Regions from separate parts of the Qiania dongpingensis genome, predicted to be linked through region 2. Evidence: riboswitches for the same ligand, from Rfam matches in the RefSeq annotation. Region 2 holds a riboswitch; each other region holds the start of a gene.
The links. A riboswitch is a leader RNA that binds a small molecule or an ion and turns the genes downstream of it on or off. The one in region 2 is predicted to bind ZMP and ZTP.

Region 1: linked by a shared signal. The riboswitch ahead of purH (bifunctional phosphoribosylaminoimidazolecarboxamide formyltransferase/IMP cyclohydrolase) and the one ahead of H9Q78_RS06780 (formate/nitrite transporter family protein) in region 2 are both predicted to bind ZMP and ZTP.
Region 3: linked by a shared signal. The riboswitch ahead of H9Q78_RS07815 (formate--tetrahydrofolate ligase) and the one ahead of H9Q78_RS06780 (formate/nitrite transporter family protein) in region 2 are both predicted to bind ZMP and ZTP.

The regions. Positions count from the first base shown of each region.
Region 1 covers NZ_CP060634.1:700,151-708,383, forward strand. Annotated here, with positions in the region: gene H9Q78_RS03325 (ABC transporter permease) at 1-1,743, opposite strand, end outside; gene H9Q78_RS03330 (ABC transporter ATP-binding protein) at 1,736-2,503, opposite strand; gene H9Q78_RS03335 (sensor histidine kinase) at 2,636-3,625, opposite strand; gene H9Q78_RS03340 (response regulator transcription factor) at 3,650-4,321, opposite strand; gene H9Q78_RS03345 (hypothetical protein) at 4,639-4,821, opposite strand; gene purH (bifunctional phosphoribosylaminoimidazolecarboxamide formyltransferase/IMP cyclohydrolase) at 5,227-6,777, opposite strand; ZMP/ZTP riboswitch at 6,830-6,912, opposite strand; gene H9Q78_RS03355 (aldo/keto reductase) at 7,082-8,107, shown strand; gene H9Q78_RS03360 (putative ABC transporter permease) at 8,207-8,233, opposite strand, start outside.
Region 2 covers NZ_CP060634.1:1,422,440-1,430,672, forward strand. Annotated here, with positions in the region: gene H9Q78_RS06775 (MATE family efflux transporter) at 1-337, shown strand, start outside; gene H9Q78_RS06780 (formate/nitrite transporter family protein) at 427-1,194, opposite strand; ZMP/ZTP riboswitch at 1,384-1,465, opposite strand; gene yajC (preprotein translocase subunit YajC) at 1,521-1,802, opposite strand; gene tgt (tRNA guanosine(34) transglycosylase Tgt) at 1,829-2,974, opposite strand; gene secD (protein translocase subunit SecD) at 2,987-5,161, opposite strand; gene scfB (thioether cross-link-forming SCIFF peptide maturase) at 5,175-6,536, opposite strand; gene scfA (six-cysteine ranthipeptide SCIFF) at 6,726-6,869, opposite strand; gene H9Q78_RS06810 (TIGR04086 family membrane protein) at 7,006-7,374, shown strand; gene H9Q78_RS06815 (HlyC/CorC family transporter) at 7,491-8,233, shown strand, end outside.
Region 3 covers NZ_CP060634.1:1,668,627-1,676,859, forward strand. Annotated here, with positions in the region: gene H9Q78_RS07795 (Gfo/Idh/MocA family protein) at 1-954, shown strand; gene nagB (glucosamine-6-phosphate deaminase) at 1,024-1,761, opposite strand; gene glnA (type I glutamate--ammonia ligase) at 1,817-3,247, opposite strand; gene H9Q78_RS07810 (CCA tRNA nucleotidyltransferase) at 3,378-4,742, opposite strand; gene H9Q78_RS07815 (formate--tetrahydrofolate ligase) at 4,990-6,663, opposite strand; ZMP/ZTP riboswitch at 6,765-6,848, opposite strand; gene proS (proline--tRNA ligase) at 7,222-8,233, opposite strand, start outside.

The DNA of each region.
Region 1 (8,233 bases), 720 kb from region 2:
GGCAAAGCGGGCTTTGTCGTCATAGCCTTCGGAAATCTGCTTATAATAAATGATCAGGATCGTAGCCATGATAAACAGGCTTCCCAGGAAGATTCCGATAAAAAACAGCCCGCCAAACATACCCGTATCACTTTTCCTCTGACTGGACCGGCAGTCAATGGAAACATTCAGAACTCCTTCTCCCGGATCCGAGGGAGCTGTCATCCTGTCCATGAGTCTCTGATAAAAGGCTATCTGCTCCTCATCTCCCACATTCAGGTCAAATCCATAGACTGCCTCTATGGAAGAAGCATTGGCCCCGTAAGCCCCCGACTGGAGCGCGCTCCACTCTTCCAGGGCCCGGCGGTCCTTCACCACCAGAATATAGCTTTTGGACACGTCATTCATGGTCCCGGTCCCTGCCAGAAATTCTCCCGCCTGCTCTTTGATCCTATACTCTTTATCAAAGATGCGGACGGCTTCTTTTTTATATTCGCCGGTCTTGTCACAGAACAGGATTTCATTCTCCTTAAGGCTTTGATCCTTTCCGGTCATCTTGTTGTAATCCTCCAGCGTCACCACATAGAGCTCCCGCAGATTGTCGATTTCAAAAACAGAGCCGGAGCCGGTATCCGTTTCAAAATGATCCTCTTTTTCCAGGGCCGCAAAGCTCAGAAATGCGAAGGATAATTCCTGATCCGCAGAAAGACCAGTTTCCGATAAAACCGACCTGGTACGGTCTTTGACGGCTTCCACAGACTGCTCTGAATAATCCTTTGTGGTGATCATAATACTTCTGGGATACCGCTCCTCTAACATATCATTCATCCCTGAATAAAGACAGAGGGAAGAGGACACCATTACTAACACCATTGTGGATAAAATACAGATGTTGGCAAGCCCCACCGCATTTTGCTTCATACGATACAACATCCCGGAGACCGATATAAAATGATTCGGCTTATAATAATAGCTCTTCTTCCGCCTCAGGAGCTTTAAAAGCGCCACGCTTCCTGCCGTGAAAAGACAGTATGTCCCTACGATCACCAGGAAAACGGCTATGAAGAAAAAGGATACCGCCGCCAGCGGGTTCTCAATGGATACCGCCATGTAATAGCCGGCGCCCAAGCACAGTACGCCGAGTGCGGCCATAAACCACCGTGTCTTCGGCTCTTTCTCACCCGCCTGTCCTTCCCGTAAAAGTTCCATCGGACTCTTAAACTGTATCTGTCTTATACTGTTCAGAAAGATCAGCAAAAAAATGCCGAGAAACAAAAGACAGGTATCCAAAAATACCTTTTTGGAAAATACAAACTGCAGCGCGCCCTCAATGTGAAAAATATGGAGAATCAAAAGAAACATGAGCTTGTTCAGAACGGCGCCGGTGATCAGGCCAAGAAAAAGGCTCAGGAACGCGACATCCACCGTCTCACAAAAAATCACCTTTCCCAAATGGCGCTTTTCCATTCCAAGGATATTATAAAGCCCGAATTCCTTCTTTCTTCTTTTCATCAGGAAGCTGTTGGTATAGAACAGAAAGATCAGAGCAAAAAAACCGGTCACTCTGGTTGCCATTCCCAGGGTATACCGGACTGTACCGCTTCCCAGCACGTCATCGAGCCCCGGATTTTCTGCCAGCGAATGAATCATAAAAAACATCGCCGTAGTCAGGATACAGGTCAGGATATAGGGGACATATGTCCTGCTGTTTTTCTGAATATTGGTGGCAGCCAGCTTCGGATACATCAGGATTCCTTTACTCATGACGATCACCGCCCGTCGCTATCATCGTGAGAGTATCGGAAATCTTCTGATACAAGCTCTCCGAGGTATCTCTCCCTTTGTATATCTGATGGAATACTTCCCCATCTTTTATGAACAGCACTCTTTTTGCTTTACTGGCCGCTTTGACGCTGTGAGTCACCATCAAAATCGTCTGACCGCAGTCATTGAGCACGCCGAACAGCTCCAAAAGGCTTTCTGTGGAGCGGGAGTCCAGCGCGCCTGTGGGCTCATCTGCCAAAATCAACTGAGGACTGGTTATAATGGCTCTGGCCACCGCCGCCCTCTGCTTCTGTCCGCCGGATACCTCATAGGGAAATTGGGTCAGGATATCCTGAATGCCAAGTCTGGGGGCAATGCCGGAAAGCTTCCGGTCCATTTCTTCATATTTTCTGCCTGATAATACAAGGGGCAAAAAGATATTGTCCCGTATGGAGAAATTATCCAGCAGATTGAAATCCTGGAACACGAAGCCCAAATTATCCCGGCGAAACGCCGCCAGCTCCCGTTCCGGGATCTTAGTCACGTCCTTTCCATTTAAATATACCTCTCCGCCCGTGGGCTTATCCAGGGCCGCAAGGATATTTAGCAATGTTGTCTTACCGGAGCCCGACTCTCCCATGATCGCCGTATATTCTCCCTTTTCCACGGAAAAATTCACATTAGAAAGAGCCTGTACCTGGCTTCCGCCAAATCTGGTAGTATAAATTTTTTTCAAATGTCTTACATCCAGCATAGCCATTTGTCTTGCCTCCTTTATCTGCTTCAACTAAGATCTACGGCATTATTATAGTAAAAAGAAAAAGGAGCTGCCATTTCTTTGGCTTACAATTCCTCCGGCCAGGCTTACAAAATTGAAAGGTAAGATCTCCATTTATTCCAATCGGATATCCAAAGAATCCAGCCCAAGGCGAACTTGGGTCCCTCTGCCCGGTTCTGAAGTGATATTGAGTGTATGGGACAGCTTATACAGAATCTCCCGGCATAGATACAGGCCGATGCCTGTTGCCGCCTTATCCGTCCGTCCATTATACCCGGTAAAGCCTCGTTCACAGATACGGGGCAGATCTTCCGGAGCAATTCCAATCCCTGTATCTTCAATGATCAGTGTTTTCGGCTGTTCCATATAGATGGTTATCTTCCCTTTATTCGTATATTTTAGCGCATTGGAAAGAATCTGCTCAATCGCAAAAGACAGCCATTTCTCATCCGTCAGCACCGTACAGTCCACATCCCGAAGCTCCAGGCCGATTTTCTTCCGAATGAAAAGAGGCGCATATTTTCTAACGGAATGGCGCACGATCGGTTCCAGAGAATACCGGCGAATAACAAAATCTGTGCTGTCACCATAAAGCCTCAGATAAGAAAGCACCATTCCCACATACTGCTCCACTTTGAAAAGCTCGGAAAGCAGCTCTCTGTCATGGGCAGAATCCTCCGAAAGAAGCAGCCTCATGGCCGCGATGGGAGTTTTTATCTGGTGGGCCCACATGGTATAATAATCCACCATCTCCTGTCTGGCCTGCTGCTCCTTATCTTCAATCCGCATCCTTTCTTCACGCTCTCGTTTTAAAAGCTCCTGATAGTCGGATTCCAAAAGTGACTGGGGCTCCGGCAGGTTTTCTCCGTCTACCAGGACTGTTTTTCTCAAAAGTTTCAGGCGGCTGTGCCTGCCCGCGTACCGGATAAAGTCCCATGCCCACAGGACCAGCCCTGCACAAAAGCACAGCAGAACACCGTATGCTACCGCGGCAAGCGGAAGCTGTTCCAGATAAAAAATGAGCAAAAAAATTCCCGAACACACAGAAAGCAGAAACAATCCCTTCCAATGGTCCTTTAGGTAGGATACCGCCAATCTTGTCATCTTCCCCATTCTCCTCCCTATGATTTACTTAACCATATAGCCAATTCCTTTTTTCGTGGAGATAAATTCCTCCAAACCGGCTTCCGAGAGCTTCTTCCTGAGCCTGGTGACATTCACCGTCAGCGTATTGTCATCCACATAAGAATCGGTTTCCCACAGCCGGTTCATAAGCATATCCCGGCTGACGATCTTTCCTTTGTTCTCCAGCAAAGTTTTCAATATCCGGTATTCATTCTTGGAAAGTTCTATCCGCTGCCCTTCATAAATGAGGACCGCCGCATCCATATCCAATATCGCTCCCCTGTGCTGCAGAAGCTCCGCCTGCTTCCCGAAATCATAGGTCCTCCGAAGCACCGCCTGTACCTTCGCTGTCAGCACCTCCAGGCTGAAAGGCTTTATCACAAAATCGTCGCCCCCCATATTCATGGCCATGACGATGTTCATATTGTCCGAGGCCGAGGAAATATAGACAATGGGCACCTTAGAAACCTTCCGGATCTCGCTGCACCAATGATAGCCATTGAAAAACGGGAGGCCGATATCCAAAAGAACGAGATGGGGCTTATAAGATAAAAATTCCTCCAGAACCTTCCGGAAATCCTGAACGCATGCCGCTTCCATCCCCCAGGCCTCCATATGCTTTTTCACCGACGACGCTATCACAGAATCATCTTCTACGATCAGCACACGATACATGACAACCTCCCATTGTGCACAATTATTTTTCATCACAGGCTATTATAGCATAAACCTGTGCAATATTTCACTTGTATAATGCAATCTGCGAAATTATACCTTGCCGCACGAAGTGCGCCTGCCCGGAGGGTATAAATTAAGGGATGCCCTAGAGTATGATACAAAACACTTTTTGGAATCATTCTTAGTAAGCTCCGGCCAAGCCCCAGTTAGACACCGGCAGAAGTTCCGGACCGTCACGATTTCGGTTCGCTGGCGATGCAGGGGCCGCTTTATCCCCGCTCCGGGAGTACCGCTCACATGTCGACGGGAAATCTTTATGATTTCCCGTCTCCGGTTCGCTCAGAAACGGAATCGGTATTTTTCGTTTCTGCCTCCATCCGCCTGGGGAACACCGGCCGCTGCCCTGCGGCGCTCACCTTTAGGCCGGCCCGGAATCTTTCTGCCGGTATCCTGCCTGCCGCACCATTCTGGCAGCAATGGAAGGTTCTGATTTCCAAAAGTATCCAGATCAGAACCAACAGCCCGCGCGCGCACCGCAGCGGGCTGCAGTGTCCGCTCCAATGGTTTTCAAAACACGCGGAAGCCTTATCCCGGTGCGGAAAGAGGCGCAGGAGGAATGATTCGATTCCATCGTAAGGCGAGCGCCGCAAAGGCGTTAGCAGAATTTTTCCAGACGCAGGGAGGCAAAAATCGCATATCATACGGATTTTTGTTGGAATCTGACATGGAAAAATTAAGGTTTATCCATGTCAGTTGGAAAGGACCGACTGGATGGGATCGGATTTCCTCAAACAGCGAATTGAAATTTTTTATTTTGAAAAGAAGTAACTATACAGCGAGAACTACAAAGACCCCGCGGCCTTCCGGCCTCCGGGGTCTTTCATTTTCCTATTCTTCCGGCATCAATGACGGAAATGTCTCATACCGGTAAATACCATTGCTATGCCATATTCGTTGCATTTGTCGATGGACAGCTGGTCGCGCATCGCTCCACCGGGCTGGATGATGGCTGTAATACCAGCTTCGTGAGCCGCTTCCACACAATCGGGGAAGGGGAAGAACGCATCGGAAGCCATGACCGCCCCCTTCGTCGCATCCGGTCCAATCAGCTCTCCGGCATGCTCCACAGACTGCTTGGTCGCCCAGATCCTGTTCACCTGTCCAGGCCCAATGCCTACGGACTGTTTATTCTTTGCCAGCGCAATGCCGTTGGATTTCACGTACTTCACCATCTTCCAGGCGAACATCATGTCTTCCATTTCCTGATCGGAAGGCTGCCTGTCCGTCACCACCTTAAGCTCATCGCCGATCAGCTTGTTGTCGATGCCCTGGACGATCAGACCGCCGTTCACTTTCTTTAAGTCGAGAGCCGTTTCCCTCTGCATGGCCGTGATATCAGGCAGTCTTAATACGCGTACATTTTTCTTCTCACAGAGAATATCCAACGCTTCTTTTTCATAGGAAGGAGCGATGATGACCTCCAGGAAGACCTCCGCCATCTTTTTCGCCATGGGCGCCGTGACTTCTCTGTTGATCGCCACAATCCCGCCGAAAATAGATACGTTGTCTGCCGCATAAGCCTTGTCCCATGCTTCCTCAATGGTAGCTGCGCTGCCTACGCCGCAGGGATTTCCGTGTTTGCTGGCCACTACGGTCGGCTCGTCATATTCCTTGCAGAGCTCCAATGCTCCGTTAGCATCATTGATATTATTAAAGGAAAGCTCTTTGCCGTTTAACTGCTCCGCCATATCCAGCGTGCCCTTTTTCTTGCCTACTTCCCGGTAGAATGCGGCCTTCTGATGGGGATTCTCCCCATACCGCATATCCTGTACCTTTTCAAAGGTCATGGTCAGCGTCTCGGGCAGATCATAATCTTTCCGCTCTGCTTTCAGATAATCGGCTATCATGGTGTCATAGTTGGAGGTATGCATGAACACCTTCTGCATCAGATAGAACTTGGTATCCAGGGATACCTTTCCATCCTCTTTCATCTCCTTAAGCACTGTCTCATAATCCCTGGGATCCACGATCACCGCCACATCCTGGTAATTCTTCGCAGCCGCGCGGAGCATCGTAGGACCGCCTATGTCGATATTTTCCACCGCGTCTGCACGAGTCACGTCATCCTTCATGATAGTAGCTTTGAAAGGATACAGGTTCACGATGACCATGTCGATCGGCTGAATTCCCAGCTCCTTAAGCTGTTTCATATGAGACGGATTGGAACGCATGGCCAAAAGGCCTGCATGTACGATCGGATGGAGGGTCTTCACACGCCCGTCCAGGCACTCCGGAAATCCAGTCAGCTCGGATACCTCGATGGCCTTTACTCCCTCGTCCGTAAGTTTTTTGTAAGTTCCGCCTGTAGAGATGATTTCCACTCCCAGCTTTGTGAGTTCCTTTGCCAGTTCCACGATGCCGGTCTTGTCTGATACGCTGATCAACGCTCTCATTTTCATGCTCCTTTCTAAAAAAGAAAAACGCCTGAGTAACCCATAGTATCCTTCAGGCTGCCCAGGCGGTCGGCTCATATATTATCCCGCGCTCCCCGTAGGTACTCCTACTCTCCGCCAGTCGCACGGTCTTGCATTTACACTATGATATTACAATAAAAAAGAAATCTTGACAAGTCCTTTTCTTTGATTTCACGGAAATTTTCCTTTCGGTATTCTTTCCGGCCAGGTTGACATTCCCTCCTTTCCCTACTATACTTCTCTTAATGAGAATGAGTATTTTCTAATGATTGGGAGGTATCGTATGGTTACAGTAACACTTGGAAAAACAGGAATCACTGTCAACAAGAATGGTTTCGGCGCCTTGCCCATCCAGAGGATCTCCAAAGAGGACGCGGCATATCTTCTCCGGAAAGCCTATGACAACGGCATCAACTTTTTTGACACGGCACGTCAGTATTCGGACAGCGAAGAAAAGGTCGGCTATGCCTTCAAGGGAATCCGGGACAAGCTTTATATTTCTACGAAAACTGCGTCCACCACGGTGGAGGGCTTCTGGGACGACTTACATACCAGCCTGAAGAACCTTCAGACCGACTACGTGGATATCCTGCAGTTCCACAACCCGGATTTCTGCCCGAAGCCCGGGGATGGCACTGGGCTTTATGAAGCGATGCTCAAAGCCAAAGAGCAGGGGAAAATCCGGCATATCAGCATCACCAATCACCGGCTTCATGTGGCCATGGAAGCCATAGAGTCCGATCTGTATGATACGCTCCAGTTCCCGTTCTGCTATCTGGCTTCAGAAAAGGACATTGAAATCGTGAACGCCTGCAAAGAGCACAATATGGGCTTTATCGCCATGAAAGCCTTGTCCGGCGGACTGATCACTAATTCTGCCGCCGCATACGCTTTTGAGGCCCAATATGACAACGTACTGCCCATCTGGGGCGTACAGAGGGAAAAGGAGCTGGATGAATTCCTGTCCTATATTGACAACCCTCCTGTGATGACTGAGGATCTGTCCTCCTTCATCGCCAAAGAGCGGGAGACTCTGTCCGGAAGCTTCTGCCGCGGCTGCGGCTACTGTATGCCCACATGTCCGGCCCACATTAAGATAGACGACTGTGCCAGGATGTCTCTGCTTCTGCGCCGTTCTCCTTCAGCCGGCCATCTGACTCCTGAATCACAGGCCATGATGGCAAAGATCGAGGACTGTATCCACTGCGGAAACTGTATGAAGAAATGTCCCTACGGGCTGAACACGCCGGACCTTTTGGCGGAGAACTATAAGGATTACAAAGAAGTGCTTGCAGGAAAACCCTTGTAAAGATCATCGGATATAAAGAAAAACGCTTCCTTTCATTTTGGAAGCGTTTTTCTTTTGCCCTGTACCGCTCATAAACCGAAACCCTATCAGCTGAAAGCTTTACATCCATCGCCTGACCGTGGCGAT
Region 2 (8,233 bases):
CATACCGGTCCCCATTCTGCAGATCTTCAACTCGGATAAAAGCATGCTGTCCATGGGAGAAACAGCCCTCCGGATCATCAGCATCGGTTTTATCCCCTCGGCCCTCGGAATCATTACCTCAGCGGTATTTGAGTCCATCGGAAAAGGCCTGCCCAGCCTGAGTGTCACGCTGCTTCGCCAGCTGGTCTTTGTTCTTCCTCTGGCTTTCCTTCTTTCCCGGGCATTCGGCCTGGACGGCGTCTGGACTGCCCTGCCTGTATCAGAAGCGCTCACAGCCGTATATGCCGGAGTCCTGCTCACAAAAGAGCTGAAAAAGCAGAGAGAAGTCCACTTTTAAAGATTTATGTGGTGTACGGATGCAAAACAGCGTGCCGTCTACCCACGGCACGCTGCTCTTTTTTTGATACCTTCTATATCTATTATCGTTTATTTTCTGCTGATCAGGTAGTAAGGAAGTGCGGTGAATACGATGCCTCCTACCATATTGCCCAGGGTAACGAACAGCAGATTATTCAAAACGCCGCCAATGGAGATCGCCACGCCGTTGGGGTCAAGGAGTCCAACGCTGAAGAATGTCATGTTTGCAACACTATGCTCACAGCTGCACACCATGAAGATCATGATACACCATACGGTCATGATCAGCTTGCCGGATTCGGATTTCATTTTGATCCCGCACCATACAGCCAGACATACGCAGATGTTGCAGATGATTCCTTTAAAGAAAAGCACAAGCGCCGGCGCAGAAGCTTTTGCCGCGGCAGCTGTTGCGAAATATGTACCGACATCACCGGTAGGAACCTTCGTAAAATGAAACAAGACGGAAATCAAAACAGAACCCACCAGGTTTCCGATATAGCAGAATATCCAGAGTTTGATGGCTCCGCCCCAGCTGATCTCTTTTTTCATGGCCGCGGAAGACATCACAAAGTTATTGCCGGTAAAAAGCTCGGCACCGGCCATGATAACAAGGCTCAGTGCGGATGCAAACAGGAAACTGGTGGTGATCTTCACCGCGCCGGTGGCCCCTGCCGCCGTCATGATACCGCCCATGGTAAAGCTTATGAGACCGCCAAGACCAATGAACATACCGGCCACCATGGCAGAGATGAAATAACCGAGCGGGTTATTTTTCATAAAATTCAGCTTGTTCTTTCCCGCATTCGCCACTGCTTGAAACTCGTCTTTAAACATAATACTGCTCCTCCTTTAAACGCGCCATCCTGCAGAAACCCCATTTTATACCTTCCGCACATGGCCTGTGTGATGTGGGCACCCACTTTGTCCAGCCCCCGCCCCCTCTGCCTCCACTCCGGAAACTCCGTCTGCCAAAGGCCTGCATATCCCTCCAGGATACAAAAAAGGACAGCATCCGTGATCTACAAATGCTGCCCAGACGGTCGGCTCATATGGGCTTCGACTGCACCGTGTTTCTCACGTTTGCCCGTCAGCAATCGAAACCTTCGTTCTATGTTAATAATATAACACACCTTCCAAAATACGTCAACCTCTTTTACCGATTATTCTGCAACTTCTGCTTTTTCCACATTGGCAATCGCAGTCTTCTCCATGGGGATACGGCAGTTCTTGTTGCTTCCGAACTCTACGATCACCACATCATCTGTGATATCGATGATAACGCCGTAGAAACCGCTTGTTGTCACCACACTGTCTCCAATCTCCAGGCTGGAAATCAGGGACTGCAGTTTTTTCTGCTGTTTTTTCTGGGGCCTGATCGCGATAAAATACATGAAACCGATGATGACCACAATATAAATAACCCAAAAACCTACACCGCCCATACCGCTGGCTGTCACAAAATTCATATTCATTCTCCTTTTTCCATTTCAGGACGGCTCATGCGCCCCAGTTTTTCTTTTTTATATTCCGCAAAACGATGCTCTTCAATCGCTTCCCGAATCTCTTTCATCATTGTATTATAAAAATATAGATTATGCAAGACGCAAAAACGCATCCCCAGCATTTCTTTGGCTTTCAAAAGATGGCGGATATAAGCCCTGCTGTACCGCCGGCACACCGGGCAGCCGCATCCTTCTTCTATGGGTCTGTCATCCAGCTCGTATTTGGCGTTGAACAGATTCATCTTTCCATGGTCAGTATAGACATGGCCGTGACGCCCGTTTCTCGTAGGATATACGCAGTCAAAGAAGTCCACGCCCCGTTCCACCGCTTCCAGGATATTGGCAGGAGTGCCGACTCCCATTAAATACGTGGGCTTGTCCTCCGGAAGATGCGGCACCGTTACATCCAGTATCCGGTACATCTCTTCATGAGTCTCTCCCACAGCCAGTCCTCCTACGGCATACCCGTCCAGATCCATTTCGGAAATGATATCCGCGTGCCGGATCCGTATGTCCTCCAGAGTTCCCCCCTGATTGATCCCGAATAAAAGCTGATGGCGGTTTATGGTATCCGGCAGGCCGTTCAGCCTCTCCATCTCCGCCTTACATCTGGCCAGCCATCTGGTAGTCCTCTCCACAGAGTTCTGAATATATTCCCTCTCCGCCTTGGCCGGCGCACATTCATCAAACGCCATGGCGATGGTAGAAGCCAGATTGGACTGGATCCTCATGCTTTCCTCCGGTCCCATAAAAATCTTCCGTCCGTCCACATGAGAGTTGAAATACACGCCCTCTTCTTTGATCTTCCGAAGCCCTGCCAGGGAAAACACCTGAAATCCGCCGGAATCCGTCAGGATCGGCTTGTCCCAGGACATGAACTTATGAAGACCGCCCAGCTTTTTCACCGTCTCATCTCCGGGCCGGACATGCAGATGATAGGTATTGGACAGCTCCACCTGTGTGCCGATCTGCTCCAGATCCGAGGTGGCCACGGCTCCCTTAATGGCAGCCGCAGTCCCGACATTCATAAAGACCGGAGTCTCTATCACACCGTGCACCGTTTCGAGCCGGGCTCTTTTGGCCCTTCCGTCCTTCGTCAATATTTTATACATAAATACCGCCTGTTATTTCGTTTCTTTTTTTCTCATCTTAGTCTTCATTAAGTACCAGATAGGGCCCGTCAGGAATACGGAAGAATACGCTCCGCACACAATGCCCACGATCAGCGGCAGTGCAAATTCCCGGATCGAGGACACGCCCATCAGAAATAGCACGAATACCATGATAAAGGTGGTCAGGGAAGTATAAATACTCCTGGTCAGCGTCTGGTTGATGCTCAAGTTCACCACCTCGCTCAGTTCAGCCCTGGCGCCCATGGCCTTCTGGTTCTCACGGATACGGTCAAAGATCACGATGGTGGCATTGATGGAGTATCCCACAATGGTCAGCATACAAGCGATAAAGGTATTGCCGACGCTCCACTTGGTGATGGCATAAAAGGCCAGGACGATCAGCACGTCATGGACCAGTGCCAGGACTGCGCTGGTCGCGAACCGGATATCCTTAAACCGGAACCAGATATAGATCAGCATGAATATGGTAGCTACCACCACAGAGAGAATCGCGTCTCGTTTCATCTCTGAACTTACAGTCGCGCTGATGCTGTCCGCCTTGATGCTCTCCGTATCAACCCCGTACGCTTCCTCCAGCTTGCTGTTCAGCTGCTCTCTTTCATCCACCGACAAGGTCCTGGTCTTTATGATGACCTCATTGGTGCCGCTCACCTTCTGCGTCTCAACATTGGCATCGCCGGTCACTTCCTCCACAAGAGGAACCACATCGCTGTGGATGGTCTCCATGGATAAATCTTCATTAAAGGTAACGTTAGTGGAAGTGCCGCCCTGGAACTCCAGGCTGTAGTTGAGGATGCTTCCCTGTTCTCCTCCCGCGTAAACGCCCATGGCCACAAAACCGGCAGCGATCACCACCAATGAACAGATGATGCATATATATTTTTTCTTGACAAAATTAATCTTCCTAGGCGCTTTTGCCTTGCCATACAGCTTCTCCGACTGGAAGCCTATATTATACAGGGACCTCAGCGCGAACTTCGTCACGACCAGGGCCGTGAACATCGAAAGTACGATACCGAGCGCCAGCGTCTGGGCAAAGCCTTTTACCGTACCGGAGCCTCTCCACAGAAGCACCGCCGCCGCGATCAGCGTGGTGACATTGCCGTCGATGATAGCAGACAGCGCTTTGGAAAAGCCTTCCTTGATGGCCGCCTGGACTTTACGCCCGGCCGCCAGCTCCTCACGGATTCTGGCAAAGATGATGACATTGGCATCCACCGCCATACCGATGGACAAAATGATACCTGCGATTCCCGGAAGAGTAAGGGTGATATCAAAAGCGCTCAGGAACACGATGACCAGAGCCACATAAAACGCCAGGGCAATGGCTGCCGCCACACCGGGAATCCAGTAGAGGAACACCATAAGCGCGGCCACTATGATAAAGCCGATAAGCCCGGCTTTTAAGCTTGTGGAAATCGCTTCTTCTCCCAGCTTCGCTCCAACCACGTTGGACCGCAGCTCTTTAAGCTCCAGAGGAAGAGAACCGATCCGGATGGTGGAGGCCAGATTATTGGCCGCTTCGTAAGAGCTCATCCCGTCAATGCTGCATTGTCCTCCTGTAATTTTCTCTTTCACGCTGGGGCTGCTCACGGTCTTGCCGTCATATACGATGGAAATCGTCTTGCCGATCATATTTTCCGTAGCGGTCGCGAACTTTCCACTGCCTTCATCGGTCAGCTGAAGGGATACGTAATATTCTGTAACACCTGTGGTCGAATTTTTCTTGCTCGCCGGCTGGGCCGTCTTCACGTCGTCGCCCGTAAGCACCACATTGCCGTCCGCGTCCTGAAAGGACAAAGATCCGGGCTGGCCGAGTTCTTCCAGGATCGCGTTAGCATCGGATACGCCGGGGATGTCCACATTGATCCGGTTGGAGCCCTCCTGGTATACTTCCGCCTCAGGGCTGTAAGTATCCACCCTCAATTTGAGCTTATAAATGGTATCTTTCATGTCCGTATCAGAGGGATTCTCATCCACTGTCTGATATGTGATGCTGACGCCGCCCGCCAGATCAAGGCCCAGCTTGATGTCACTCATGCTTCCGGAACCGTCCTTGCCAAGTCCCATTACCGCCGTATAGATGAATCCACCGATCACGGCCAGCAGAACGATCAGGCAGGCAATGCCCTTTCCGCGAGTTGAATTTTTCCTTGCATTCTTCATGGTCAATCTCCTTCTAATTCTCATCCGCCAGAGCGGCCTTTATCATGATCGCACATTCGATGCGTTTTTTCTGCATCTCACAGCCGATATCATAAGCGTCTGTGATGGAGCCGTGAAAATTGTAGGAATTGGCGGCGCAGCCCCCGCTGCAATAAAATCTGGCAAAACAATTCCTGCACTTTTCTTTTGCATACACATTGCAGAGCTTAAATTCATCCCGGACCTCCGTGTTCACCACTCCAGTATCCACATTTCCCAGAAGGAATTCCTCCTGCCCGACGAACTGGTGGCACGGGTACAGGTCTCCCCATGGAGTGACAGCCAGGTATTCTGTCCCTGATCCGCATCCGGAAAGACGCTTTGCCACACAGGGCCCCTGGCTCAAATCTATCATGAAATGAAAGAAATTGAAGCCTCTCCCATCTTGTTTCCTTTTTATGTATTCCCCGGCCAGCTTATCATATTCAGAAAGTATCCTGGGCAGGTCCTCTTCTCGTATGGAATAATCTGCCTCAGGAGGCGCCACCACCGGTTCCACGGAAATCTGGTCAAACCCTTCATCGGCAAAATGAAGCACGTCCTCCGAAAAGTCCAGATTATGCCTTGTAAAAGTCCCTCTGATATAATAACTTTTGCTGCCGCGGGCTTTGGCAAATTTTTTAAACTTGGGCATGATGATGTCGTAGCTGCTCCCTTTTCCGTTTCTTGTGGGACGCATCCTGTCGTTGACTTCCTTGCGCCCATCAACGCTCAGAACCACGTTTGCCATTTCCTTATTCAGGAATTCCGTGACTTCGTCGTCGAGAAGCATTCCGTTGGTCGTCATCGTAAATCGGAAGTTCTTATTAAATTCTTTCTCCTTGGAACGGCCGTATGACACCAGCTTCTTGACCACTTCCCAGTTCATCAGCGGCTCGCCGCCGAAAAAGTCCACTTCCAGGTTCTTCCGGTTCCCGGAATTCTCTATGAGGAAGTCCAAAGCCTTCCGACCCACCTCATAGCTCATGATAGCCCGGCGCCCGTGATATTCTCCTTCCTCTGCAAAGCAGTACTTGCAGCCAAGATTGCAGTCATGGGCCACATGCAGACACAGAGCCTTGACCACAGTCTTTCTGCTTTTAAAGTCTGTTACATACTGCTCATAGATGTCCTCCGTGAACAAAAGCCCTTCTTCCGAGAGCTCCTTGATCTCACTGACCGCTTCCCGAATATCCTCCTCCGGATACTTCCCCCGAAGCTTTTCCGCCGCAGCCTCCGGATTTTCTTTTTCATAAACGGCAATGGCATCATATACCACGTCATCCACTACATGGACGGCGCCGCTGCACACATCCATAACAATATTGTATCCATTGCTTTTATACTGGTGAATCACTGCCGGATTTCCCCTCTCTGTATACGTTGTACCGCAAAACAGCCCTCTCGCGCTACTCCCTGTTTCCAGAAGGCCTTGTCCGCGGGCTGTGCTTTCCTGTTGACAGAAGAAAGACACTTCGCATATGCAAAGTGCCCCCTACATGCCGTATTACGATAATGAGGGAGCGCGACCGCTCCCATCCTAACATTATTTATGATTTTCGCAGGACTGGTTCCCTACCGTACAGGATGTCTTGCATGCAGACTGGCAGGATGTCTGGCATTCGCCGCAGCCGCCTTTTTTCATGGACTCCTTTAACGTACTGGAAGTTAATGTCTTGATTCTCTTCATTGTCCTATCCTCCTATCTAAACCTGATTTGAGTCATTATAGCATATAATCTTCCATAAGAAAAGGTCTTTTTCCAAATATTCCTTCATATCTTGTCTTAAATCCACTATAAATTCTATCAGAAAGAAGGTAATCCCATGGCTTCCGTTCCCAAGAGCAAACCTCTGTCTCTCATCCGTTCCCTGCTGTCTTCCTATGTGCTCACAGGAGTCCTTTTACTGCTCCTGTCCTTTCTGCTTTATAAGATGAAGCTTTCCAAAAACCAAATCCACATAGGAATCTACGTCATCTATGTCCTTTCCTGTCTGTTCGGAGGCTTCCTGGCCGGAAAACAGACAAAGGCCAGGCGTTTCATGTGGGGAGGCCTCTCCGGCATCCTCTATTTCGCCGTATTGTTCCTGATCTCTCTGGTCCTTCATCGGGGCATCCAGACAGGGATTCCCGGAATTCTCATCTGTTTCTGCCTCTGCGCCGGCTGCGGCACACTGGGGGGCATGTTCAGCTGACCTGTCTTGACATATGGACGTCCTTAGTGTAAAATCATCCTTACCATCCATAGACTGGGAATATTTTCCCTCTGTGCCTGGCAATACATTATTTATAGAAAATGGAGTGATGATTTTTGGACCCAAGTGACGTCATACAGATTGTCGTTCTTCTCGTGCTGTTGTTTCTGTCTGCGTTTTTTTCTTCTGCGGAAACAGCCCTTCTGTCCATGAGCAATGTACGGATCCGTACTCTGGTCGATGAAGGAAATCAGAAGGCAGTGACCCTGGAAAAAGTAGTGCATAACAAAGGCAAGATGCTGAGTGCCATCCTGATCGGCAATAATGTGGTGAACCTGAGCGCCTCTTCCTTGATCACCTCGCTGGTGATCAAAAAATTCGGCAATGCTTATGTCGGCGCTGCCACCGGCGTGATCACCCTGCTGATTCTGATCTTCGGAGAAATATCACCGAAGACTATGGCTACTTTAAAGGCAGAGAATATCGCGCTTAAATTTGCCGGGATCATTTCTGTATTAATGAAGATTCTGACACCTGTAATCTTTATCGTGAACCTGCTGGCAGGCGGCTTTCTCCGCCTCATGGGCATAGATCCAAACGCCAAATCTGACACCATCACCGAAAATGAGCTGCGTACCATCGTGGATGTAAGCCACGAGGAGGGCGTCATCGAGAGTGAAGAGCGGTGGATGATAAACAATGTGGTGGATTTCGGCGACGCCCAGGCCAAGGATATCATGGTACCGCGCATCGACATGGTGTTCGCCAGTGAAGACGCCACTTACCAGGAGCTCCTGGAAATCTTCCGTGAAAATATGTTCACCCGTGTCCCGATCTATCGGGACACCACCGACAATGT
Region 3 (8,233 bases), 250 kb from region 2:
ATGAAACAGTTCAACTGGGGGATTTTAGGTCTGGGCAACATCGCTCATGAATTTGCGGACAATATGACAAAGCTTCACCCGATTTATGCTGTGGCATCCAGGTCCCTGGAGACCGCGATGGACTTCCAGAAAAAGTATGGGGCCGCCCGGGCATACGGTTCTTACGAGGAGCTTCTGAACGACCCTCTCGTGGATATCGTTTACATAGCTACCGTCAACAGCCAGCACTACAAATGCATCCTGGCGTGTCTGGAGCATGGCAAGCATGTCCTCTGCGAAAAGGCTATCTGGGGAGATTATGAGGAAATGAAGGCCGCTTACGATATGGCCCAGGAGAAAGGGCTTTTGCTCTGCGAGGCCATGACCATCTATCACATGCCTATCTTCAAAGAAATCAAGAGCATGATAGCGTCCGGTAAATTGGGCAAGATCAAATTTGTGGAGGCAGAGCTGGGAAGCCTGAAGGAAGACGACCCCTCCAACCGCTTCTTTAATCCGAAGCTGGGCGGAGGCGCCATGCTGGATATCGGAACATATGGCCTCTCTTTTGTGACTTATTTTCTGTCCGGAGAATTGACAGAGCTCACTCATTTAATGGGCCGTTATCCCACCGGCGTAGATGAAATGTGGAGCATTTCTCTGAAAACCAGCGCCCAGGAAATCGGCAGTGTCAACCTGACCTTCCGGGCGAAGCTGCCCAAGCGGGGAATCATTGCCGGTGAAAAAGCCTACATAACCGTCATGAACTACGTGCGCGCCGACAAGGCGGCTCTGGTTTATCCGGACGGTTCTGAAGAGCTTTTGAAAATTGGAGAAACCTCAAAGGCCCTGCAGTACGAAATACAGGATATCGAGGAGGCGCTGTCCACCGGTGATTATTCTTACGCGTTTATGGACTGTACCATGAAGGTGGTGGAGCTGATGGACCGTCTGCTGAAAGCAGAAGATCTATAGGCATCAAAAAAGGAGACATGCCGTATACCGGCAGGTCTCCTTTTGGATGCTCTTCTTTTCTGTTTCCGCTCAATAAAGACCGGTGCATTTCGACAGTGCCCCCGCGTCCGCGATCACAGTCACATCCGGATGGAACTGCAGGACCGAAGCCGGTAGCCAGGGCGTCACCCGATCCTTAAGCACACCTGCAAGAGCCTCCGCTTTTTTTACACCATATACAGCCAGAATAATCTTCCTGGCTTTCAGAATGGTACGGATCCCCATGGTAATCGCCTGCTCCGGTACGCTGTCCGCGGAGTCAAAAAACCGCGCGTTCACTTTTCTCGTATCCTCAGTCAATTGTACCACATGGGTATCGCAAATAAATTCGTTTCCAGGTTCATTAAACCCAATATGTCCGTTTTCTCCCATTCCGAGAATCTGTATATCGATACCTCCAAATTCCTCTATACGCTTCTCATACCGAAGACATTCCTGTTCTACGTCTTCACATTTGCCATTGGGAACTTCTGTAAACTCTTTTCGAATATCCACCTTATTAAAAAGATGTTTATTCATAAAATAGCGGTAGGACTGCTCATTGCTCCCGTCCATGCCAATATATTCGTCCAGATTTACTGTACGCACCTTTGAAAAGCTCAGATTCCTGTCCTGATATCCTTCCGCAAGATACTGGTAAATTCCCACAGGGGTCTCTCCTGTCGCCAGGCCTAGGACACTGTCGTCCTTTGCTTCCATCTGCCGAAATATCATTTCTCCTGCGATTTTTCCCAGATCTTCGTAATTATCTGCCTGAATAACCTTCATCATTTCTCCCTTTCCATTTGAAAAAACATATCGACAATTCCATCAATACGGATCATCATAAATCATAATAATACTTAAATTCTGCCGGGCTGGGAATCTGCTCAATCTCCTTTAACTCCGCCCGTTTTTTCTCCAGCCATATCTCTATCAGCCGCTCCGGAAACACTCCGCCGGCAGTCAGATAATCATGGTCCGCCAAAAGAGCGTCCAATGCCTCACCCAGGGATCTGGGAAGCCCCTTGATCTTTTTCTGCTCCTCGGCAGAAAGATGATACAGGTTGAAATCATAAGGCCCCCATCCATTGGCCTCCGGGTCTATTTTATTCCGGATGCCGTCCAGGCCCGCCATCAGGATCGCCGCATACGCATAATAGGGATTCGCCGTGGCGTCAGGGTTTCGCAGTTCAAACCGTTTCGTCTCCGGAGCCTTGGCATAGGCAGGAATCCGGATGACCGCGCTTCGGTTGGAGGTGGCATATCCAATGGTGACAGGAGCCTCATAGCCAGGCACCAGCCTTTTAAAGGAATTGGTGGACGGATTGGTAAAGGCGCAAAGAGAAGCGATATGCTTTAAAAGTCCGCCGATAAAGTAATGGGCTTCCCGGCTGAGTCCGGAATAGCCATTCTCGTCATAGAACACCGGTTTTCCGTCCTTGAAAAGCAGCATGTGAACATGAAGGCCGTTCCCTGCCTCTTTATAAATGGGCTTAGGCATAAAAGTCGCGGTCTTTCCTTCGGCTGCGGCCATGTTTTTGATGATATACTTTATGATCATGGTGTTGTCGGCCATCTCTGCCATATCGCCCAGCTCCACTTCGATTTCCATCTGACCCGGACCGCCCACCTCGTGATGATGGTATTTGACCTTGATTCCCCAGTCTTCCATGGCGAGACACATCCTGCTCCTCAGATCGTATCCCACATCCTGGGGTGCAGAAGCGTGATAGCCGCCCTTATAAGTCACTTCATAGCCATTATTCCCGGGAACAGACAAGCTGCAGTTCCATTCTGCCTGGCGGGTATCCACCTGATAGCCGCTGAATTCCGGCGATATCTGATAGCGCACTTTATCCAGTACATAAAATTCAAATTCCGGCCCGATGACCATCCGATCCGCAATCCCGGTCTCTTTCATATATTCCAGCGCTCTCAGACTGACATTTTTCGGATACTGGTCAAAGGGTATATTTTCCTTTTCCCCTATGGTGCATACATTGCCGCACATGGTAAGCGTGGGGACTCCGGCAAACGGATCGACGGCTGCGCTGTCAGGATCCGGAATGAACACCATATCACTTTTCTCAATCGGCGCATATCCATAATTGGATCCGTCAAAGCCAACGCCGTATCTGAATATATCGTCGTCAAATCTCTCTCTGGGAATGGTGATATGGCGCCATCTGCCGTCAATATCCGTCATCTTAAAATCAATCATCTGAATTTGAAATTCCTCGCACATCCTTTGGATATCCGCGCTCGTCTTCATGAAAAACCCTCCGTTCCAGCCATGCGTCATTCACAGCCTGTATAGTATGTTTTGAGTATAACATGTTCCAAATAAATGACAATAAGAGAAGCATTATTCCGAATAATCATAAGTAATTTAATTAATTTCTTTATTCGTGAAATTCTGGTTCCGGCGTCCTTTCTTCCTTCCATATCTGCGCGGCAAAGTCCAGTAAATACCCCTTCGTGTTCCGTTCAGGACATTCCAGCACCGCTTCCAGACATCTCTGAAGACATTCACCCAGCTTCTTTCCCGGTTTCATGCCTGCGCCAATCAAATCTCCGCCTTTTATGGCAAGTTCACTGAGAGACACACAATCTCCGGACTCGAGGATTTCCTTGTAATATTCCTGTACCTGCAGGAGCTTTGGCAGATATGTCTCCCTTGCGTATTCGTTCTTTCCCATACTGTCAGCGGTACATACCTCCATCAGCAGAGGAAACAGATCCCTTCCCACACGGTTCAGCGCTTTCCTCACTCCTTCTTTAGAAATGGGAAACGGAAAGTCATGATATGTGACTAGGGTAGTCACCGCCTCCAAAGTAGCGTTGTCAAACTTAAGGCCCCGGATGATCTTCCTCGCTATTTCCGCGCCAGCCTCCGCATGATCATAAAAATGGATATTACCCTGTTCATCCTCCGACTTCACCTGAGGCTTTCCCAGGTCATGAAGGAGCATCGTCCAGCGCAGGATATGGTCCGCCCTTATGTTTTCCAGCGTCCTCAGCGTATGCTCACCCACCGACAGCCGGTGATAAAGGTTTCTCTGAGGCGTCTCCATGGCCCGGTCAAATTCCGGAATCACCACGGCGGTGATTCCCAGCTCGTACGCCTGGCGGAAATATTCCGGATGCGGTGAACACAGGAGTTTATCCAGCTCCACTTGTATTCTCTCCCGGCTGATCAGCTCCAGGCGGGGGGCCATCCTCTGTATCGCCTTTTTCGTTTCCTCTTCTATGGAAAATCCCAGCTGGGCAGAAAACCGTACCGCCCTCAGGATACGCAGCGCGTCTTCCGTAAACCTCTCTCCTGCGCTTCCCACACAGCGAATGATTCCGGATTTCAGATCATCCATTCCATGGAATTCATCAATAATTCCGGATTTATCGCTGTAAGCCATGGCATTGATGGTAAAATCCCGCCGCCTGAGATCCTCTTTAAGGCTCGCCGTAAAAGTGACGTCCTTCGGATGTCTCCCATCCTCGTATTCTCCATCCAGACGGTATGTGGTCACCTCATATCCGCATTTCCCCATGAGAACCGTGACAGTTCCATGCTGGATGCCAGTATCCACAGTTCTCCGAAAGAGCCGTTTCACCTGCTCCGGCCTGGCCGACGTGGTAATATCCCAGTCCTCCGGCACCCGCCCCAGAAGCGTGTCCCTGACGCAGCCTCCCACAGCATAGGCCTCATATCCAGCCTCCTCCAGGATACCGATAATAGAAGCCACATGAGGCGGAATCTCAATCTTCATAACAAGGCCCCTCTCTTTCCTCCGCCGCAGCTGAAACGTCCGCGGCACGGATCTCTGTCATATCATGCTATGACAAGTCGTGGATATATCATACCACATTTTAAACTCAGAGGGCAAGAAAAAAGGCCATGCACCCCACTGTACATGGCCTTTCCCTATTGCTTAAAACCCTCTCCCTTGTAACTCCGCCCGTCAGACAACGGGCGCAAATCTATGAAAAAGAAATAATCAGTAATGTTATGCCGGATTAGAACAGGCCAGTGATCTTGCCGCTCTCATCCACATCGATCTTCTCTGCAGCCGGTACCTTCGGCAGTCCCGGCATCGTCATGATCTCTCCTGTCAATGCCACGATGAATCCTGCTCCTGCCGATATCTTCAGGTTCCTTACCGTCACCTCGAAGTCCTTCGGCGCTCCCAGTAACTTCTGGTCATCCGAAAAGCTGTACTGCGTCTTCGCCATACAGATCGGGCAGTCTCCATAGCCCAGCTCCTCCAGCTGCTTCGCCTGCTTCTTCGCTGCCGCCGTCAGCACCACTCCCTTGCCATGGTATACTCTCTTCACGATGGTATCCAGCTTCTCTTCGATGCTGCCGTCAAGCTCATAGGAAAAGCTGAAATCGTTCGGCTCCTCACAGAGGCGCACTACTTCCTCTGCCAGCTTCACTCCGCCTTCTCCGCCTTTTGCCCATACCTCGGACAGCGCCACGTTCACTCCCAGCTCACGGCACTTCGCTTCCACAAGATCCAGCTCCGCCTTGGTATCCGTCGGGAACGCGTTGATCGCCACTACGCAGGGCAGCTTATATACGTTCTTCATATTGTCCACATGCTGTAGCAGGTTCGGGAGCCCCTTCTCCAATGCTTCCAGGTTCTCATTGTTGAGGTCTGCCTTGGCCACTCCTCCGTGGTGCTTCAGCGCTCTCACCGTCGCCACCACTACTACTGCCGACGGCCTGAGCCCTGCCATCCGGCACTTGATGTCCAGGAACTTCTCTGCTCCCAGGTCTGCTCCGAAGCCAGCTTCTGTGATCGCATAGTCGCCCAGCTTCATCGCCATCTTTGTCGCGATCACCGAGTTGCATCCATGGGCGATGTTCGCGAAGGGGCCGCCGTGTACGATGGCCGGCACATGCTCCAGTGTCTGCACCAGGTTCGGCTTCAGCGCATCCTTTAACAGGGCTGTCATCGCTCCCTGTGCGTTCAGATCCCCTGCTGTCACAGGCTTCTGATCGTAGGTATATCCTACGATGACTCTGGAGAGACGGGCCTTCAGATCCGTGATGTCGGATGCCAGGCACAGCACCGCCATGATCTCCGATGCCACGGTGATGTCATAGCCGTCCTCGCGGGGCATCCCGTTCGTCCTTCCGCCCAGTCCGTCCACCACAAAACGCAGCTGTCTGTCGTTCATGTCCACGCATCTCCTCCAGGTGATCCTCCTGGGGTCGATGTTCAGGGCGTTGCCCTGATAGATATGGTTATCGAGCATGGCTGCCAGCAGGTTGTTCGCCGCTCCGATGGCGTGGAAGTCACCGGTGAAATGGAGGTTGATGTCCTCCATGGGCACTACCTGGGCGTATCCGCCGCCTGCCGCTCCGCCCTTCACGCCGAACACCGGCCCAAGGGAAGGCTCACGCAGGGCTACCATGACGTTCTTTCCGATCTTCTGGAGGCCGTCTGCCAGGCCGACCGTCGTCGTCGTCTTCCCTTCCCCTGCGGGTGTGGGGTTGATGGCGGTGACCAGCACCAGCTTTCCGTCCTTCTTGTCTGACTCTTTCAACAGGTTGTAATCGATCTTTGCTTTGTACTTTCCGTACTGCTCCAGGTACTTCTCCTCGATCCCTGCCTTTGCCGCGATCTCCGTTACCGGAGCCATTGTGCACTCCTGTGCGATCTCAATGTCACTTTTGAATCCCATAATAATACCCTCCTATATGTATATAAATATTTCTGCCCTTTTTGCTCCCGGCCGGCTAACCCTCCAGCTTTTGAGAACAAAAAAGGACAACATTCAGAAACAAATGTTGCCCAGACGGTCGGCTCTTATATGGCTCCGATTCCACTGTGGTACTCCACAATTATCCGTCAGTAATCGGAACTTCGTTTTGATATTTGTATACTAACACGTTGTTAAGCATTTGTCAAGCACCTATTTTGATTCTCATACATCCCCTGAGCAGGAAATGCCCGAAACAGGTTTTCTCTGCCTGATTGACAAGGCAAGAGGAAATCCGATTCCGGGCCGGCCTAAAGGCGGGCGCCGCAGAGCAGCGGCCGGTGTTCCCCAGGCGGAGGAAAGCAGAAACGGAGACAGGAAAATCATCAGGATTTTCCGTCGACATGTGAGTGGTACTCCTGGAGCGGAGATAAAACGCCCCCTGCATCGTCAGCGAACCGAAATCGTGACGGTCCGGAACTTCTGCCGGTGTTTAGCTGGAGCTTGATAGGAGCTAATTAAAAATGATTTCACTTATCTTTAATATGCTTTGCCCCAATATACCATCGTCTTTGCAGGCTTTCCGCATACCGGGCACACATCCGTGATCTGTTCCTGCTCAAACGGCATGCAGCGTGAGGTCGCCGTTGTATCCTCTTTGATCTTGAGCTCACATGCCTCGTCGCCGCACCACATCATCTTTACAAATCCCGGCTTCTCTGCCACGATCTTCTTGAATTCTTCATAGTCCCTGGCCACATAGGTGTGCTCCTTCAAATGCTCCTTTGCCCGAGCCAGCATATCCTTCTGGATACAATCCAGGATCTCTTTTGCCTTTTCTGCCAGCTCATCCAGTGATACCACAAGCTTTTCACGGGTATCGCGGCGGACGATCACCGCCTGGTTCTGTTCCATATCCTTCGGACCAATTTCCACGCGGATAGGGATTCCTCTCATTTCCTGTTCACTGAATTTCCAGCCCGGACTCTTGTCGGAATCATCCAGCTTCACGCGGATACCGGCTTCTTTCAGTACGTCACGGAGAGAAGCGGCCTTTTCCATCACGCCTTCTTTTCTCTGAGAAATCGGAATCACCATTGCCTGCACCGGCGCGATCCTCGGAGGAAGCTTCAGGCCGCTGTCGTCTCCATGCACCATAATGAGCGCGCCGATGATACGGGTAGACATGCCCCATGACGTCTGGTGCACGTACTGAAGCTGATTCTGGCTGTCAGAATACTGAATATCAAAGGCCTTTGCGAATCCGTCGCCGAAATTATGGCTGGTCCCGGACTGAAGCGCCTTGCCGTCGTGCATAAGCGCTTCAATGGTGTAGGTGGAATGAGCGCCGGCAAACTTTTCTTTATCTGTCTTGCGTCCTTTTATCACCGGTATGGCCAATTCCTCTTCACAGAAATCCGCATAAACATTCAACATCTGAATGGTCCGAGCTTCCGCTTCTTCCTCTGTAGCATGGGCGGTATGACCTTCCTGCCATAAAAATTCGGCGGAACGCAGGAACGGACGCGTCGTCTTTTCCCAGCGGACTACA